2 regions of the Paenibacillus sp. FSL H7-0735 genome follow, and region 2 is predicted to be linked to the other one. Evidence: riboswitches for the same ligand, from Rfam matches in the RefSeq annotation. Region 2 holds a riboswitch; the other holds the start of a gene.

Region 1 (8,297 bases), on a different contig from region 2:
TAGCACCAGATTCCATTGTAATCATTCTGAGCAATCCAGTTGACGCTATGACCTATGCGGCATTTAATGCGCTGGGTTTTCCGAAGAGTCGCGTAATTGGACAATCCGGAGTGCTGGATACAGCCCGCTATAACACGTTTATTGCACAAGAGCTGAAGGTATCCGTTGAAGATGTACGTGGTTTCGTATTAGGCGGACATGGCGACGATATGGTACCGCTCGTAAGGTATTCCAGTGTCGGTGGCATCCCAATTGATACATTGATATCTGCGGAGCGTATTGATGAGATTGTGCAACGTACACGTGTGGGTGGCGGAGAGATTGTTAACCTCTTAGGAAATGGTAGTGCTTATTATGCACCAGCGGCTTCTTTAGTTCAGATGGCGGAAGCTATCTTGAAGGACAAAAAACGGATCATTCCGGTTATCGCCTTGCTCGAAGGAGAATATGGCTATGATAACCTGTTCATGGGTGTTCCGGCGTTACTTGGTGCCAATGGTATCGAGAAGATTTTTGAACTGGAGCTTACAGCTGAGGAAAAAGCGGCTTTAGATAAGTCTGCTGAATCCGTGCGTAGCGTAACAGCTGTGCTAAATGTATAGATTGTGACAGAGGTATGAAGAAACCCCCATTTTGTTCACTTAAAATGGGGGTTTCCTTTTCTTCTCAAGCAATAATGGGTATAATTAAATGTAACTATTATCACAGTTAAAATGGAGGAGATATGTTATGGATTGGAACGTTTTGTTTTTCTTACATATGATCGGAACCTTGGCACTTGGCTTCTACCTTGTGCTACCCTTCATCCTAGGACGTGCAGAGAAACTGTCGTCTGGGGCGAAAGAAGGAACTTTAAGTGCAGTAACCGGATTTAATCGTTTTGCGCAGTATGGATTGGTGATCCAACTCCTTACAGGCGGTTACATGATGACCAAAGGTGATTATTCAGTAGCGTGGATGATTATTGTTGTTGTGTTACTGCTAGCGATGTTTGCGCTTGGCGGTATTATGAGCAAGCCTTTGCGTCTTGCAGCAGCTGGAATTCGTGAGAACCGCGACGTTAGCGCAGAGACTGGCAAATTGCGCACACTTAGTGCACTGCTTACGGTGTCATTGCTATTGATGGTATTCTTCATGGTGTTTAACGACATAGTTTAATTTACAGCGAATTATACCCGCCTCCTTAATGGAGAGCGGGTTTTTCGTATGTACCGGTAATTTATCTTCATAAACGTTAATCCCTGATAGGATTAGTATAAGATTTCGGCCGGTAGTTTATGGGAGAAACACCCGTCCATCGCTTGAATTGTCGGCTGAAGTGGCTCTGGGAAGCAAACCCGAGTTGTTCAGAAATCATCTGTATTTTTAAATCGGTATGAAGCAGTAAATGTTTTGACTTCTTTAATCTTAGGTTAGTTATGTACTGCCTAGGAGATATCTTATACACCTTTGTAAACAACTTATGGCACTGCACCCGACTTAAGCAAAGCTGCTCAGCAATCAAATTAACCGTGAGCTCCGGTAAATGAATATTGGCTGCAATATATTTTTCGATCTGATGAGCAGTTTCCACCTCGTACAAAGAGTTTGCTTGTCTCGCTGTGTTGGAATTCTCTGAATTCGAGAGCTGTACATCAATGAGTTCAGTCAAAATCATCAGAATGATCGCTTGCAAACGAAGCCTTTCTTTTACAAGGATCATTTCTTCAATTTCCTCGGGAAATCCAGTGGATGCCGTCGTGGCGAGAATATTGTTCTTAATAAATTCATCCAAATGTTCCAACTGGTGATTTAATCCCGAACGCTGCATTTGTTGGTTATTCCATTTCTGTACAGCCTGAGATTGAAACCATTCACGAAACTTTAAATCGTCAATATCGAAATGAAAGGAGAGGTAAATATAGTTGCTCAGGCCTGAATTAACTACATAATGACGTAAGCCAGGCGGAATGATTAACCAATCTCCTTTACCAAAGGCGATGGAGCTACCTTCTACATATTGATGGGAGTTGCCATCGTAGCAATACAATAGTTCGAAGATTTTGTGATGATGATCAGGGTATACCCCCAGGTTCTGCTACACGATAATGAACACCGATCAGCTGCAGTGTACTTATAATGTTCGGAAAGCTGACTTTGTAAGCGATAGGAGTTCTCCTCCTTAGGATCAATAGGGATGTTCTTAATTATATCAAGGATACCTATACATATGACCGTTTTGCAGTGTGAGCCGTTGATCAATTCCAAGTTTTACGTTACAAAAGGTCAAAAAAAAGAATGAAATCATCATTTGAATCACTTTAGAGAAAAGGGATAATGGAGGAACCTAGGTAAGTACTTCGAGAAACGGAAGGAAGTGTAATGAAGTGAGAAAGCTGTGTAGGGATATACTAATCTTATCTTCTTTACTTATGGCTTCATTGACTCTTACTCACGGTATAACAGAGGCAGCCCTTATTAAAGATGGGGTAGAGGGGCAACCTCCAATCCAAATTGCAAACGCATACAAGCTCAATTTTACAAACCAAGTTAAAACAGGGTATCAATCCGTTAGGTATGATCCTAATCGCGGTGCGCAATTGTATGACTCATCATTAGGTTATGGTTTTGTCCAAGAGACCAACGCTTTACCCGCTAGAGAAGTGCATACCGATTCAATTACATCCGATGGAACAGGTTTTTTCATCACAGAATCTTATTTTTTTGCTGAACCTAAATCTGAAAAGGATAATTATAATAACTACGGCATGGCGTTTCGAATGGATGCTTCCCCTGGAACCTACAACGTATATGTAAAAACGACTTCTGACGCAGAGGATGGGATCGTGTCAGTATCAGGAATGCAGACCAGCCGCTTGTTGAAAAGTGGACATTGGGACGCGGCAAAGCTTGTACCCGTCAAGCATACGGCTGTAGCCAAAGGGAAAGAGTGGACTTATACGTATGTAAACGGCCGTGACCATATAGATATTGAGATTGAACCGAACAAAGTGAACACAGCTGTAGGGATTGAGGAGATCATACTGGAACCGATTTTGCCACAGCATAGAGCAGCTGGAGCTCTTCCGAATTTATTTATACTTGGAGATTCCACGGTCAAGTCCTACACCTTCGACGAAGCGCCAATGAGTGGTTGGGGCCAGATTATTGGCAGTATGTTTAATCAACATAAAGTGAGTGTAACTAACTATTCCATGGGAGGACGCTCGTTTAAAAATGCCTATACAGAAGGTCGACTTAACGACATTTTACTGAGTGGCAGCATTGGGGATTATGTGTTTATTCAATTCGGACACAATGATGAGAGTGCAGATGAGTTCAGACGTTACGGCAGAGGTTCGACTGAGGCAATGTATGAAAACTACCTTAAAGAAGTTTATCTCCCTGCGATCCAAGCCCGGGGCATGATACCAGTACTGGTAACGCCAATGTCCAGAATTAAAGGGAATGCAAGTCCGGGATATATCTATGAGAATTCTTTTAAATCAAGAAAGTTTGTAGATATTCTTAAACGGGTTGCAGATGAATCTGGAGTTACACTTATTGACCTTAACTCGGAAAGTCTGAAATATTATAACGAGATCGGAGTAGAAGCGATAACAGCCCTCTTCATGTCAATTGAAGCCGGAGAAACTCCAGGCAAAACAAATGACGGAAGTTACGCTAACGGGCATCCTTCAAAGAAAATCGATGGGACTCATTTTAAAGAAGCGCTCGCCAAACAATTTTCGCGGATGATTGTTACGGAGCTTGTAGAGAAAGGTGCTACTGGCGATTCTACTGCTGCCTCCATTACTGCTTATCTTAAAGGGAACGTTAAGCATGCGGCACTAACAGGCAACTGGGATAAGGTTTTTCCGGAAATAACTAATGATACGACGACCGGGGAAGCTGCTTATTACCGCAATCAAATTGAAAAATTAATCCAGCTGGGAGTAATGGGCAAAGACCGTCAAGGGAATTTTAAGCCAGATACGGAGATGACAGTTGCTGAATTCACACGCAGTGTTTCTAAGTTAATGAAAGTGGAAAGATCAGATCTTGCCTATTACCCGAAAGGTAAGCTGTCACGTGAAACGATGGGTGCTATTCTCTATGATGTTTACCAAGTAAAGTTTGCTAATAAACCTAAGTACATGACTGATTATAACGGCACAGCAGTAGTGCCAGGAGATCCTGGTTATGATTTCAATCTGGATCCAGGAGCTAGAGGAGCGATGTACTATCCACTTGTATCCTGGCAGCAGCTGGTTGATACGGCGGACATTTCTCCCTTTTTAATTTCAAAAGTGAAAAGTGCTTATGAATTAGGGCTTATTAGATCTGAAGTGGGGATTGCTAGAGGTCAAATGGTCAATGGGACAGAACTAGAACCTAAAGCCATAGTGACCCGGGAGAAAGCAGCTAAGGCTCTTTATTTTATGTGGGTACTGGAACATGAAGTGAATGCAGAAAATCATGTTTCTTCTTTGAAATAGTTAGGGTGAACAATTCAAGGCACAGCAGCGGTGCTGTGCCTTTTTGTATGCAGTGAAGTCCTCTCCACTTACAGCAGTTTACATCCACGGTTGTTTATTTCTACTTGCATTGTGGTAAGTAAGATTCGTAAAGCGATTTAAGAAAATGACAAACCCAGCGTATAAACATGCATTGTTGTGCCATCCTAAGATGATCAGTTAACTATCAATTTGCTTAACGAGAGGAGATAGGGAAGATGTCAGGCAATAATAAACAAGCTACAAAAACCTTACCCCCACAGGAGCAGCATCATCAGCCAGGGATTGAGAGTGAAATGACGCCGCTGCCCAAATACGAGCCGGCAAATTATAAAGCAGCAGGTAAACTGCAAGACAAGGCGGCGTTGATTACCGGTGGAGACAGCGGAATTGGGCGTGCAGTTGCTGTGCTTTTTGCTAAAGAAGGTGCTGATGTGGTCATTTCATATCTTAATGAACACTCAGATGCAGAGGAAACTAAACGTCAGGTCGAGCAGGAAGGCCGCAAATGTATCCTAATTCCAGGTGATATCGGTGACGAGAAATTCTGTAAGGATCTTATTAAACAGACGGTAGAGGGCTTAGGAAAGCTTGATATTCTCATCAATAACGCGGCGGAGCAACATCCGCAAGCTAAGATCGAGGATATTACTTCCGAGCAGCTAGAGCGTACTTTCCGTACGAATATATTTGCGATGTTCTATTTAACAAAAGCAGCTATGCCTCATTTAAAAGCAGGATCTACAATTATAAATACAACTTCAATTACCGCTTATCGCGGAAGCCCGCAGCTGCTGGACTATTCATCAACTAAAGGAGCTATCCTGAGTTTCACACGATCTTTGTCCACGAATCTGGCGGAGAAGGGCATACGGGTAAACGGTGTAGCACCAGGTCCAATCTGGACACCGCTAATTCCCTCTACCTTTGATGCGAAGCAGGTTAGCGAGTTTGGAGGCACGCAGCCTATGAAACGGCCTGGACAACCAGAGGAGCTGGCGCCAGCCTATGTATATCTAGCCTCTGACGATTCCAGTTATGTGACTGGACAGGTTATTCATGTAAATGGTGGCGAGGTAGTAAACGGTTAGATTAGTACAGCTAATGTGAATAAATGGGTGTATTTCAATAAAAAAATATGTTACTATAAACCACGTTAGTATTTCAAAATTGTATATTTATGTCACTAGGGGTGCCGATTGGCTGAGACGGAATGGATTTCCGGACCCTTTGAACCTGATCTGGTTAAGACCAGCGTAGGGAAGTGGAGAACGAATTTCTGTTGTCGGGCTATTTGTAGTACCGTCTATATACAGATTCTGACTGCCTTCCTTACGGGGGCAGTTTTTTTGTTTTTTACTGGCCTACAGGGAAGTGAGAGAGAGGAGACGCGAGTGGTACAAGCTGAGATCCATCTAATATCAGACGGCAAGCAGCTGTTGAGACAATTTGTTGAACTGGCTGTCACGGTGCAGACATGGGTCGATTATATTCACTTAAGAGAGAAGCAATGTCCAGCACGCGAACTGCTCTCTGCGGCACAGGAGCTGTTGGCTGCCGGTATACCCGCTACCAAACTGATAATCAATGACCGGATCGATGTAGCATTGGCAGCTGGTGCCGCGGGTGTTCAGTTGGCTGGGCACAGTCTGAGCCCGCTTACAGCCCGGCGAATTGCACCTCAGCTTTGGCTGGGGAGATCGGTTCATTCTCCGGAAGAAGCGGCGAATGCTTCAGAGCAGGGAGCTGATTATTGCTTGTTTGGCCATGTATTTCCCTCGGCGAGCAAGCTAGGGCTGCCCGCACGTGGGTTAGAGCTGCTTGCAGAAACGGTGAAGACTAGCTCTATTCCTGTAATTGCGATTGGCGGAATTGGTCCCGCTAATGCGGCGCAGATCATTAGGCAAGGCGCGGCAGGAATTGCTGTGATGTCCGGAATTTGCGGAGCGGATGATCCTTATGAGGCCGCCAAAGCTATTCATAAGGCGGTTCATTCATAGCCGGGAGGTAAAAGCATAGGCGAAGGGGGTGATTCAGAATGAGACTGTTGATTAACGGGAAATCCGCAGAGTGTTCTGGTGGTATTCAAACTATAGCTGATTTGATCAGTCTTCCTGAGTGGTCGGGTCGTCTGATGATCATTGAGCTGAATGGAGAAATTGTCAGTAAGGAGAATTATGAAAGTACTGCTCTGAGCGAGGATGATCGTTTGGAACTGGTGCACTTTGTTGGTGGGGGTTGAGATGGAGCGGTATAGAATTTTGAGAAATTTATAAGAACCAAAGGGAGGTAATTTCATGCATGACCCGTTACATATTGGAGGCATCGAATTAACTAGTAGATTATTTATCGGAACCGGAAAATATAGCCGGAATGCTCTGATCCCCGAAGTGATCGCAAGCTCTGGTTCTCAGGTGATTACTGTAGCGCTTCGCCGAGTGGACCCGGAAGGTGGAGCAGAAAATATCATGAACCACATTCCCGGCCACATGACTCTTCTGCCTAATACCTCAGGAGCGCGTACAGCGGAAGAGGCAGTCCGTATTGCGAGATTAGCAAGAGCTGCGGGACTGGGGAACTGGGTGAAGATCGAAGTGATCAATGATCAGAAATACCTGCTTCCAGATAATCTGGAGACCATACGAGCTACAGAGATTCTAGCGGCGGAGGGTTTTGTAGTACTGCCATATATGAGTCCGGACCTTTCGGCTGCTTTACGTCTGAGAGATGCCGGTGCTGCTGCTGTGATGCCGCTTGGTGCGCCGATCGGGACGAATCGCGGCCTGCGCACCAAGGAGCTTGTGCGTATTCTTATTGAAGAAGTGAATTTGCCGATTATTGTAGATGCCGGAATTGGCAAGCCCTCGGAAGCGGCGGAAGCAATGGAGATGGGGGCCGCTGCTGTTCTGCTTAATACGGCTATCGCAACGGCACGTAATCCGCTCGTCATGGCGGAAGCGTTCCGCGAGGCGATATCCGCTGGCCGCAAAGCTTATTTGGCAGGACTCGGTCCTGTAGAAGAAGTTGCTTTTGCTTCGTCACCGTTGACTGGATTTCTGAACTGAATTTGATAGGTTCACCAAAGGAGGGAGGATTAGCATGAGCTTTTTTGACACACTGGCCCGCTTGGAGCAGTATCCTTATGAGCAGCTGTGGAAGGAGTTCCGGGAGGATGACGTTAAGCGGGCGCTTGGAAAAGACAAGCTGAACGAAAATGATTTGCTGGCATTGCTCTCTCCGGCAGCAACGCCGCTGCTAGAGGAGATGGCGCAAGCTGCTCAGCGACTGACCCGTGCACATTTTGGTTATTCGATGCAGCTGTTCACACCGATGTATCTTGCCGATTTTTGTGTGAATCATTGTACCTACTGCAGCTTCAGCTCCATTTATGATTTTCCGCGTAAAAAGCTGTCCTTGGAGGAGGTTCGCAGGGAGGCTGAGAAGATTGCAGCTACAGGTCTGCGGCATATCCTCATTTTGACTGGTGAATCGCGCCGGGAGAATCCTGTCTCATATATTAAGGATTGTGTAGTTGTACTTAGAGAATTTTTTTCCTCCGTCAGTATTGAGATAAATCCTCTATCGACTGCCGAATATAAAGAGCTTCTTCAAGCAGGCGTGGATGGATTAACACTATACCAAGAGGTTTACCACCAGGAGACTTACAAAAAGCTGCATGTTAAAGGGCCTAAAAGAAACTACCGAAATCGCCTGGATGCACCTGAACGCGGCTGTCAGGCAGGTTTTCGTTCTGTGAATATTGGTACGTTGCTCGGGATGTACGATTGGCGGCAAGAGGCA
Region 2 (8,297 bases):
CCGTTGGTGTAGGAGTTACCGTAGGTGTTGGCGTCACTGTTGGGGTAGGAGTTATCGTTGGTGTTGGGGTAGCTCCGGCCGAAAGGGTCACATAGTCGATATTAATATTCCCGCTATCATCCGAGTCATATTTATAAGCAAGCGTGTTATTTCCTGCCTGTAAGGAGAGTATTTCTATTTGGTCTGCCCATGTATCCCAGTTGGCCAGGTTTGCTAATGTTGTCTGTGTAACCTTTATTCCATTGACATAAATGGACACCTTTTTTGCACTGCCAGATGCATTAGCATAGTGAAGTGTGGCATTATAGGACCCTGCTGCGGAAGACTGGACGTTAAAAGTGGTGGCTGCTCCTGTAGTTGTATATCCATCAACAAAACCAGTGCCCGAATATCCGATGTGATTCGTATTTACTTTTGCACCACCAGACAGGGATGCACTCTCTGCTTCGTATTTCCCGGCAACCGGAATAACCACCGTCCAGTTCTTCCCGCCGTTATTGTCCCAACTATCCGTTGGAGCCGTGATGTGATAACAATAAATAAGGGTGGCACCTTCCTGAACATTGAGGTTGGCGGTGAACGTGGTTCCATTTTTGGTCATCACCGTGTCCGTAGTATTAGCCCAGTTATTCGTAGTCCAATGTAAGGTCACAGCTGTCGCTGTAGGATTGGTATAGGTGACTGTATGATCCGTATTGCTGGCCGATGCTCCACCCGATAAACCAAATAAACTAAAAATGAGCGAAAAAATAATTAACCACGAAATATAACGCCTGGATTGTTTGGATACCAAGTAAATAACCTCCTCATAATTTTTAGTGCAGCTACGATTTTTATGCTTATCGTGTGGTGCAAACGTTTGCAAAAATGAGAAAAAAAGAAATACTTGATAGTTTTGATCTCCTCCTTCCATGATAAATAAGGAAAAAGCTCATTGAATGCGTTTACAAATAGCTCTATATGTGGTGGATTTTCCTTGTTAAGATTATAGGCGCCAAACTTTGGCTGGTCAATGCATCTTTTAGGCTATAATTCAATCGTTTTCACTATAAGTTCCCTAAGATAGCAGGTAAATTGTTCAGGTTCTTAGCCAGCCAATTCATTTCTTTTGCAAAACGTTTTGGAGGTACACTATGTTTGTCCATCGCGGCATTAATCCACCACGGGCTTTCCATATACCACAACAACTGCAATGATTTTGTTAAATCCCCCTGCTCCACCGTTCGTTCCTCACGATATCCGTCAATAAATGCTGAGGCTAGTGCTCCATCTAAATCTTCATCTAGAGCACATGACATCACTGCTCGCGCTACATCTAGCTGCGGATAATCATATTTGAACCGATCAAAATCTAGAATTGCAGACAATTGGCTATCTTGAAATAAAAGATTATCAACCCATAAATCACGATGTGCCCATCCAGCTTCAAGTCCTTCGAATATTTCCGGATCTATTTCTTCAGTCGCTCTTAGTTGTATCTCTAGGTCAGTGATAAGTGAGGTTTTACCCATTTCCTTTGATTGTTGTAGGAGTACATTCCAATGTTCTAAACGTTCCTCAGGGCTTTGTGGAATAAATTGTGGGGTTCTTTTCAAACTAATGGTCCCATCATTTAATAAACGATGCATTTTACCTGTGGCACGACCCAAATCAAACATTTGATGGATATTAATCTTACCCGGCTCTATGACACGGCCTTCACAATATTCCATTGCCATAAACGTTTCTCCCTGATCTGATTCCAGTAAAACATTATTGTTATAAGCCAACAATCCGGGACATGGGAGCCCCTGTAGATACAATCTTTTCTGTTGAGAAAAGGCAAAGTTCAGCTCTTCTGGGTTATACAATTTATATCTTTTTTTGTTGTATTGTTTAAGTAGAAATTGCCCTGAATCCGTTGTGATTTTCCATTTAAGATTTAACCAGCCACGTTTTATTGGGGTAGCATGAAGGACTTTCAATCCAAAAAAATGATAGAAACTATTACTTAAATCCTCTAAAATGGCTTCCTCTGAACGAATCGCTTCCATTTCATCAACTCCTATCTATTCAAAGTATAAAAGAAGAAGCCGCCAATGACGACTTCTTTTAGATATTTCTTTTTAGCAGAAAAAGTTATCTATAAATGAGGCTCCCGCCTTGGAGAAACTCTTCTGCCTTCTCTTGCATTCCTGATTCAATTCTCGTCGAATTACGGATATTATGAGAGATCTTCATACTGCAAAATTTCGGCCCGCACATGGAACAGAAATGAGCTGTTTTAGCGCCTTCCGCAGGCAATGTCTCATCATGATATTCGAGCGCTCGCTCAGGATCTAACGATAAATGAAATTGATCACGCCAACGAAATTCAAAACGGGCTTTCGAAAGAGCGTTATCCCGGTCTTGTGCTCCTTTATGCCCTTTCGCCAAATCTGCGGCATGTGCCGCTATTTTATAAGTAATGACCCCTACACGTACATCTTCCTTATTAGGCAGGCCAAGATGCTCCTTCGGAGTTACGTAACATAACATTGCTGTACCGAACCAACCAATCATCGCTGCACCTATAGCAGAGGTAATATGATCATACCCCGGCGCAATATCTGTAGTCAGTGGACCTAACGTATAAAAAGGGGCTTCGTTGCAAGTTTCAAGTTGCTTATCCATATTCTCTTTAATCAAGTGCATCGGCACATGTCCTGGACCCTCTACCATCACCTGTACATCATGACTCCAAGCCATAGCTGTTAATTCACCTAACGTCTCTAACTCGGCAAATTGTGCTTCATCATTCGCATCAGCAATCGAACCCGGACGTAATCCATCGCCTAGGGAAAAAGAAACATCGTACAGCTTCATGATTTCACATATCTCTTCAAAATGTGTATATAAAAAGTTCTCTTGATGATGCGCAAGACACCATGCCGCCATAATGGAGCCACCTCTTGAAACAATACCTGTCATACGTTGTGCCGTCAACGGGATATAACGAAGCAGAACTCCCGCATGAATGGTAAAATAGTCCACCCCTTGCTCCGCTTGCTCAATGAGCGTATCACGGTATACTTCCCACGTTAAATCTTCCGCTTTCCCATTCACTTTTTCCAAAGCTTGATAAATAGGCACCGTTCCAATAGGAACAGGAGAATTACGGATGATCCACTCGCGTGTCGTATGGATGTTTTTACCTGTGGAGAGATCCATTATATTGTCTGCACCCCAGCGGGTAGCCCATCTCATTTTCTCCACCTCTTCCTCTATGGATGAGGATACTGCGGAGTTTCCAATATTGGCATTGATCTTTACCAAAAAATTACGCCCAATAATCATTGGTTCACTCTCTGGATGATTGATATTCGCTGGAATGATGGCGCGGCCGCGGGCTACTTCATCTCTTACAAATTCCGGTGTCACATTCTCACGAATCGCAACGTATTCCATTTCCGAAGTAATAATCCCTTTGCGTGCATAATGCATTTGAGAGACATTACGCCCCTTTTTCGCTCGCAAAGGTTTTCTATGGAGCGCTGGAAACACTTCCGCCACAGCTTTTCCCGTTGCATTCCCGTTATCTTCAGGCTTCACGGTTCTTCCTTCGTACGCTTCCACATCCCCTCGTTCCTCAATCCAGCTTAGACGATTGGGCTCTAACCCCTGACGAATATCAGTATGAATATTAGCATCCGTGTAAGCCCCACTTGTGTCATAGACATGAATTGGGGCATTCTCCTCTTCGCCGTCTATGCCCGCAGTTGGACTAAGTGAGATCTCCCGCATAGGGACCTGAATATCAGACCGTGAACCCTTTACATAGACTTTTTGACTTGCTGGAAAAGCTGATAGATTGATTGGATCGTTGTTCAATTCGCTTGTCATCTCAATTCCTCCTATAAGGTGATTTGATCAAGCGGAGACGGTCTACTCCCCACACATAGAAAAGGCCACATCTGTATAAGATGCGGCCTTAGAGTAGACAAATAGAAATAGAGCTCCATTTCCTCCGCTGGCATTATCCAGATCAGGTTTGACGGTCGATAGTTATAACTATCCTCTCAGCCTGGTCCCACCAAGCTCCCGTGACTATAATTGCTACTTCAAAGTATAACCGAAAAGAGAGAATTATCCAAATCTACTCAAATGTGAGATCAATGTGTACGTTAGTATAACACCAATACCCCAAATCCTTCCAGAAGCACCTCGCCCGACAATGTTGTGCCGCTCAGTAAATCTGTTTTGGTCTCATGAAGATGGATCGTGACAGGAGTCTCACTATAATTAAGCAAAAAAGCATAACTGGAAGAAGCTCCGGTACGGACTTGCAGCTCTACCTCTTCTGGGAGCTCCAGCCAATTTGCTGGCGATTGTAGATCAATTAATTTTATGATCTCAGCCGCTGCCTGTTCGTTAAATACGGCTCCGTAATACCAAACCTCACCCTTGCCGCGACGATTTCTAGTTACCGCCGGTTTTCCCGCATAATAATCAGAGGCGTAAACCGCCATCACTTCAACCGAAGCTTCCTCTATTTTGAGAATATCATTAAAGTCATCTGCTCCTGTAACGACTTCGGTCGCGCCCGACCAGCTAATTGTTGTTGGCTGACGACTGCCCTTAACCATTGTGAATTCTTCAACTGTGATCCCGCATAGATCCTTAGCAGTACCTGGGAAAGGACGCATATAACATTGACCGCGCTCATCCTTATAGCCAGTTCTACAGCCGAAGATCAGTTTGCCGCCTTGTTGAACATATTCATCCAGCAGAGACGCTGTCTCATCTGTCATAATCGCTGGGTGAGGATAGATAAGCACGTCGTACCTTGCAAGCTCCTCCAGCGTTGTTTTTTTGCGCAGATAGAGCACGTCATTCGGGATATGCTTCCGCTGAAGAGCCTTGTACCACTCCTTATTGCTCTTCCACATAAACGGGCCATGCCAAACATCGTATTCTCCATCCCACTCATTGTCATAATCACGAACAATAGCAACGTTAGCCTGATTATGAGTACCGATAAACGCTTGACCTGCTGCTGCCAGCTCCTGACCGATCTGCCCCGCTTCCCGCACTCTCCGGTTAGGCTGATTATGATAGTCATTGATTCCATGCCAATAAATTTCATTGCCCATCGTAGCTGTCCGCCAGCGGAAATATAACACCATATCTGCCCCATGAGCGATCGACTGATAAGTCCATAACCGCATCTGCCCGGGCTTTGGAGAAGGCATATCCATCCGGTTCACCCAGCCACCCGGGCCTGACTGCTGCTCCATAATGCAGAAATTCGGGGATATCGAACGAACAACAGATAATGACAGTCCCCAGCCTCTATCATTCAGCGGATTCCGCTCATTCGGGTCATAAAAAATAGTAGAGAACTGAGGATAGGAATCATAGCTGAAGAAATCCAGCAGTTCATCCGTCATTTCATGGCTATCGAGATGACCGAACAGACCGTTCGTGGTTACCCATTGCTTAGGGGCAAGTTTACGAATAATATCCGCTTGGTTTTTGGCAAAAGAAATTGTATTGTCCGAAATAAACCGTTTTTCATCCAATGCCTGATGAGGATTGGGTTGCTTCGGTACTGGAGTCGGACGTGGAAGATAGACCTGAGACCAGTCACTATAGCTTTGATTCCAAAAAACAGCTCCCCATGCCTCGTTCAAATGCTCAAGCGTAACATATTTCTGCTGTAGCCATTCCCGGAAGGCCTTATGGTCACTCTCCGAATAAAATTCACTGATCTCACAGTTGAGCTCATTATCAATTTGCCAGCCAACTACACCCGGATGATTGCCGTAATGTTCAGCCATTTGTTCTGCAATACGTGCACACAGTTCCCGGTATTTAGGACTGCTGTAATTATAATGGCGGCGCATGCCATGCTGAAGTGTAACACCTTCGTAGGTTACATTTAATACTTCTGGATATTTATCAGTCAACCAAGCTGGAGGCGTTGCCGTCGGAGTACCAAGTACAACCTGAAGACCATATTTATGTGCTAGATCAATCGCCCGATCAAAGAGCCCGAACTGAAACTCCCCTTCTGTGGGTTCAAAAATAGACCAAGCAAACTCCCCCATCCGAATGATCGTAAAGCCGAGTTCACGCATCCGGCGATAATCGTCCTCCCACATGTTTTCTGGCCAGTGCTCCGGATAATAACAAACGCCAAGCTCGAATTTTTCAGTTGCGACAGGTTTCTTCATCATTACCTCCAAAGTATTAAAAATATGCTTTCAATATTTTATAATTCTATTGTAGTATCAATGATAAGAGGTCTTATATAACAAAATATTGCTATCATATAACAATCTTGCGTTTATTGCCTTAATCCAACTTGCGCTCTGTTGCGCTACAGAAATGGGTGCTGCCAAACATGAAGAAACAATGGTATTTGCCGACACCGGCTTTTTCAAAATATGTCTGTTATCCTGAATTTTTGGGACATTACACTCACTTTCCACAACATACAGAGAGAAGAAGCGAAGGGTTTCTGGGGAGTTATAACCTGCATTTGATCTTTGGTGGGGAGGGTTATGTATTCCATGAGGGCGAACGTATTCCGATGAGTAGAGGACGAGGTTTTCTGTACCCAAAAGGGGCTTATCAGCAATACGGCTCTGACCCAGGCGAGCCTTGGGATGTCCGATGGGTTCATTTTAATATTGAAATCGTCCTCCCCTTATTAGAGGAAGTGGACCAGTCCCGTGCATACCTGTTCACTTTTGATTTGGATGCTAAGCTGGACGAGCTATTCGAGGAAATGTACCTACTGAGCGCTTCCTACGTGACCCGTAGCGAGCCAAGACTATCTGCTCTGCTGTATGAGCTTCTAGTTAAATTGCTGCAGAACTCCGAGCCGCTTCACGGCTCAGTACCGCACGAGGTTAGACAGTCCATCCGGAGTGCTGCAGATATCATTCATGTCGAATGTGCCAGCCCTTGGTCTCTGGAATCGATGGCAAGATTGACCGGGTACAGCAGCTATCATTTTCTAAGGCTGTTCCGGGTGGTTATGGGCAAAACTCCAAACCGTTATTTAACCGATTGTCGGCTGGCTAAAGCCAAGCTTTTACTGGTTTCCACAGGACTCTCCATTGCTCAGGTTGCGACTCAGTCCGGTTTTGCCCAATCCAGCTATTTTATTAAAGTGTTCAGAAGGTTTGAAGGCATGTCTCCTGTGAAATACCGGCAGGCTTTTGGGGCGTAGACGATCTTCCTTCAGTCCGTAGAGATTCAATCTTAGTCTCTTGGACTTATCACCCTTAAAGATCATCCTTAAGAGAAATTTCACTCTCAATATCTAAACTTATTGTTTCGGAATGAATCTCCCCTTCATTATCATTCCATGTAATAGATAAAGTGGTGTTTTCATAATTTTGTCTATTTTTATTTAATTCGTCATACGAATACGGACCTGTTATAGACCCGATATCAGTGTTACTTAATATTGAAACGGGTCCATCCGTTGACCTAGCTTCATTTACAAGAACTGTTTCATCCTTATTATTAGTGTTTTTTTCATTGACTTCATACTTATAATAGCTACTATTCACTAAAGCGCTTGGGTCTCCCTTGAACACTAACTTCCCATGTCCCCGTAAAATTTTGCTAGATGAAATTATTATTTTGTAATCTAAAACATCCCATGTATCCCCTGTACCCTTAAGCGTATATACTTGAACATCAGTGTTTAAATTTGTTTCGAACTCTTTATTGAAATATAAATAACTCCATATCGCATTCGAAATAATAACCACAGCTACAAGCACTAGGATTAGTTTTTTCATATCTGCTCCTTTATAAATACTCCCCAGCCATTATTTATATCTTAAATTCCATTCTTTTGACCAATTCGGAAATGCTTCTCCGGTCAATTCTTCGAGTGTTTTTCCATCAATGGTGTAAACCCAGCCCATATGTAATTCATCGAAATCAGGAAAACTATAGCCTCCTATCACTTCATCGTCTGCTTCTAGCAGAAAAATCAGGGTTTGTTTTTTTGTATTATCCTTCTCGTTATCTAAGGGGTGGTTTTTAACGATTAACTTACTTGTAGTTATTTCCTTACCTATATAATCGATTGGATCAACACTTTGAACACTCCAATATTGTATGTATGGCATTTCCGTCAGCAGTTTTTTATCTAATAAATATTCAGAAACAATTCCTTCATTACTAATGATCAGATAGCCCATATCGGTAATAAATTGTTCAGCTTTGCTATATTCTTTTTTTGAATTATCGCTAATTTCCTCATCACTACATCCCAATAAAAAGATTAAGAATAACGGAATTATGATTCTCCT

The links. A riboswitch is a leader RNA that binds a small molecule or an ion and turns the genes downstream of it on or off. The one in region 2 is predicted to bind thiamine pyrophosphate.
Region 1: linked by a shared signal. The riboswitch ahead of NSS82_RS11150 (thiamine phosphate synthase) and the one ahead of thiC (phosphomethylpyrimidine synthase ThiC) in region 2 are both predicted to bind thiamine pyrophosphate.

Annotation. Positions count from the first base shown of each region.
Region 1 covers NZ_JBBOZH010000001.1:2,476,791-2,485,087, forward strand. Annotated here, with positions in the region: gene mdh (malate dehydrogenase) at 1-602, shown strand, start outside; gene NSS82_RS11130 (hypothetical protein) at 730-1,158, shown strand; gene NSS82_RS11135 (AraC family transcriptional regulator) at 1,235-2,071, opposite strand; gene NSS82_RS11140 (GDSL-type esterase/lipase family protein) at 2,412-4,478, shown strand; gene NSS82_RS11145 (SDR family oxidoreductase) at 4,715-5,587, shown strand; TPP riboswitch at 5,675-5,776, shown strand; gene NSS82_RS11150 (thiamine phosphate synthase) at 5,891-6,496, shown strand; gene thiS (sulfur carrier protein ThiS) at 6,535-6,738, shown strand; gene NSS82_RS11160 (thiazole synthase) at 6,794-7,561, shown strand; gene thiH (2-iminoacetate synthase ThiH) at 7,596-8,297, shown strand, end outside.
Region 2 covers NZ_JBBOZH010000002.1:873,943-882,239, forward strand. Annotated here, with positions in the region: gene NSS82_RS31430 (alpha-amylase family glycosyl hydrolase) at 1-793, opposite strand, end outside; gene NSS82_RS31435 (phosphotransferase) at 1,047-2,033, opposite strand; gene thiC (phosphomethylpyrimidine synthase ThiC) at 2,119-3,861, opposite strand; TPP riboswitch at 3,964-4,073, opposite strand; gene NSS82_RS31445 (beta-galactosidase) at 4,143-6,194, opposite strand; gene NSS82_RS31450 (helix-turn-helix transcriptional regulator) at 6,365-7,198, shown strand; gene NSS82_RS31455 (hypothetical protein) at 7,254-7,778, opposite strand; gene NSS82_RS31460 (hypothetical protein) at 7,809-8,297, opposite strand, start outside.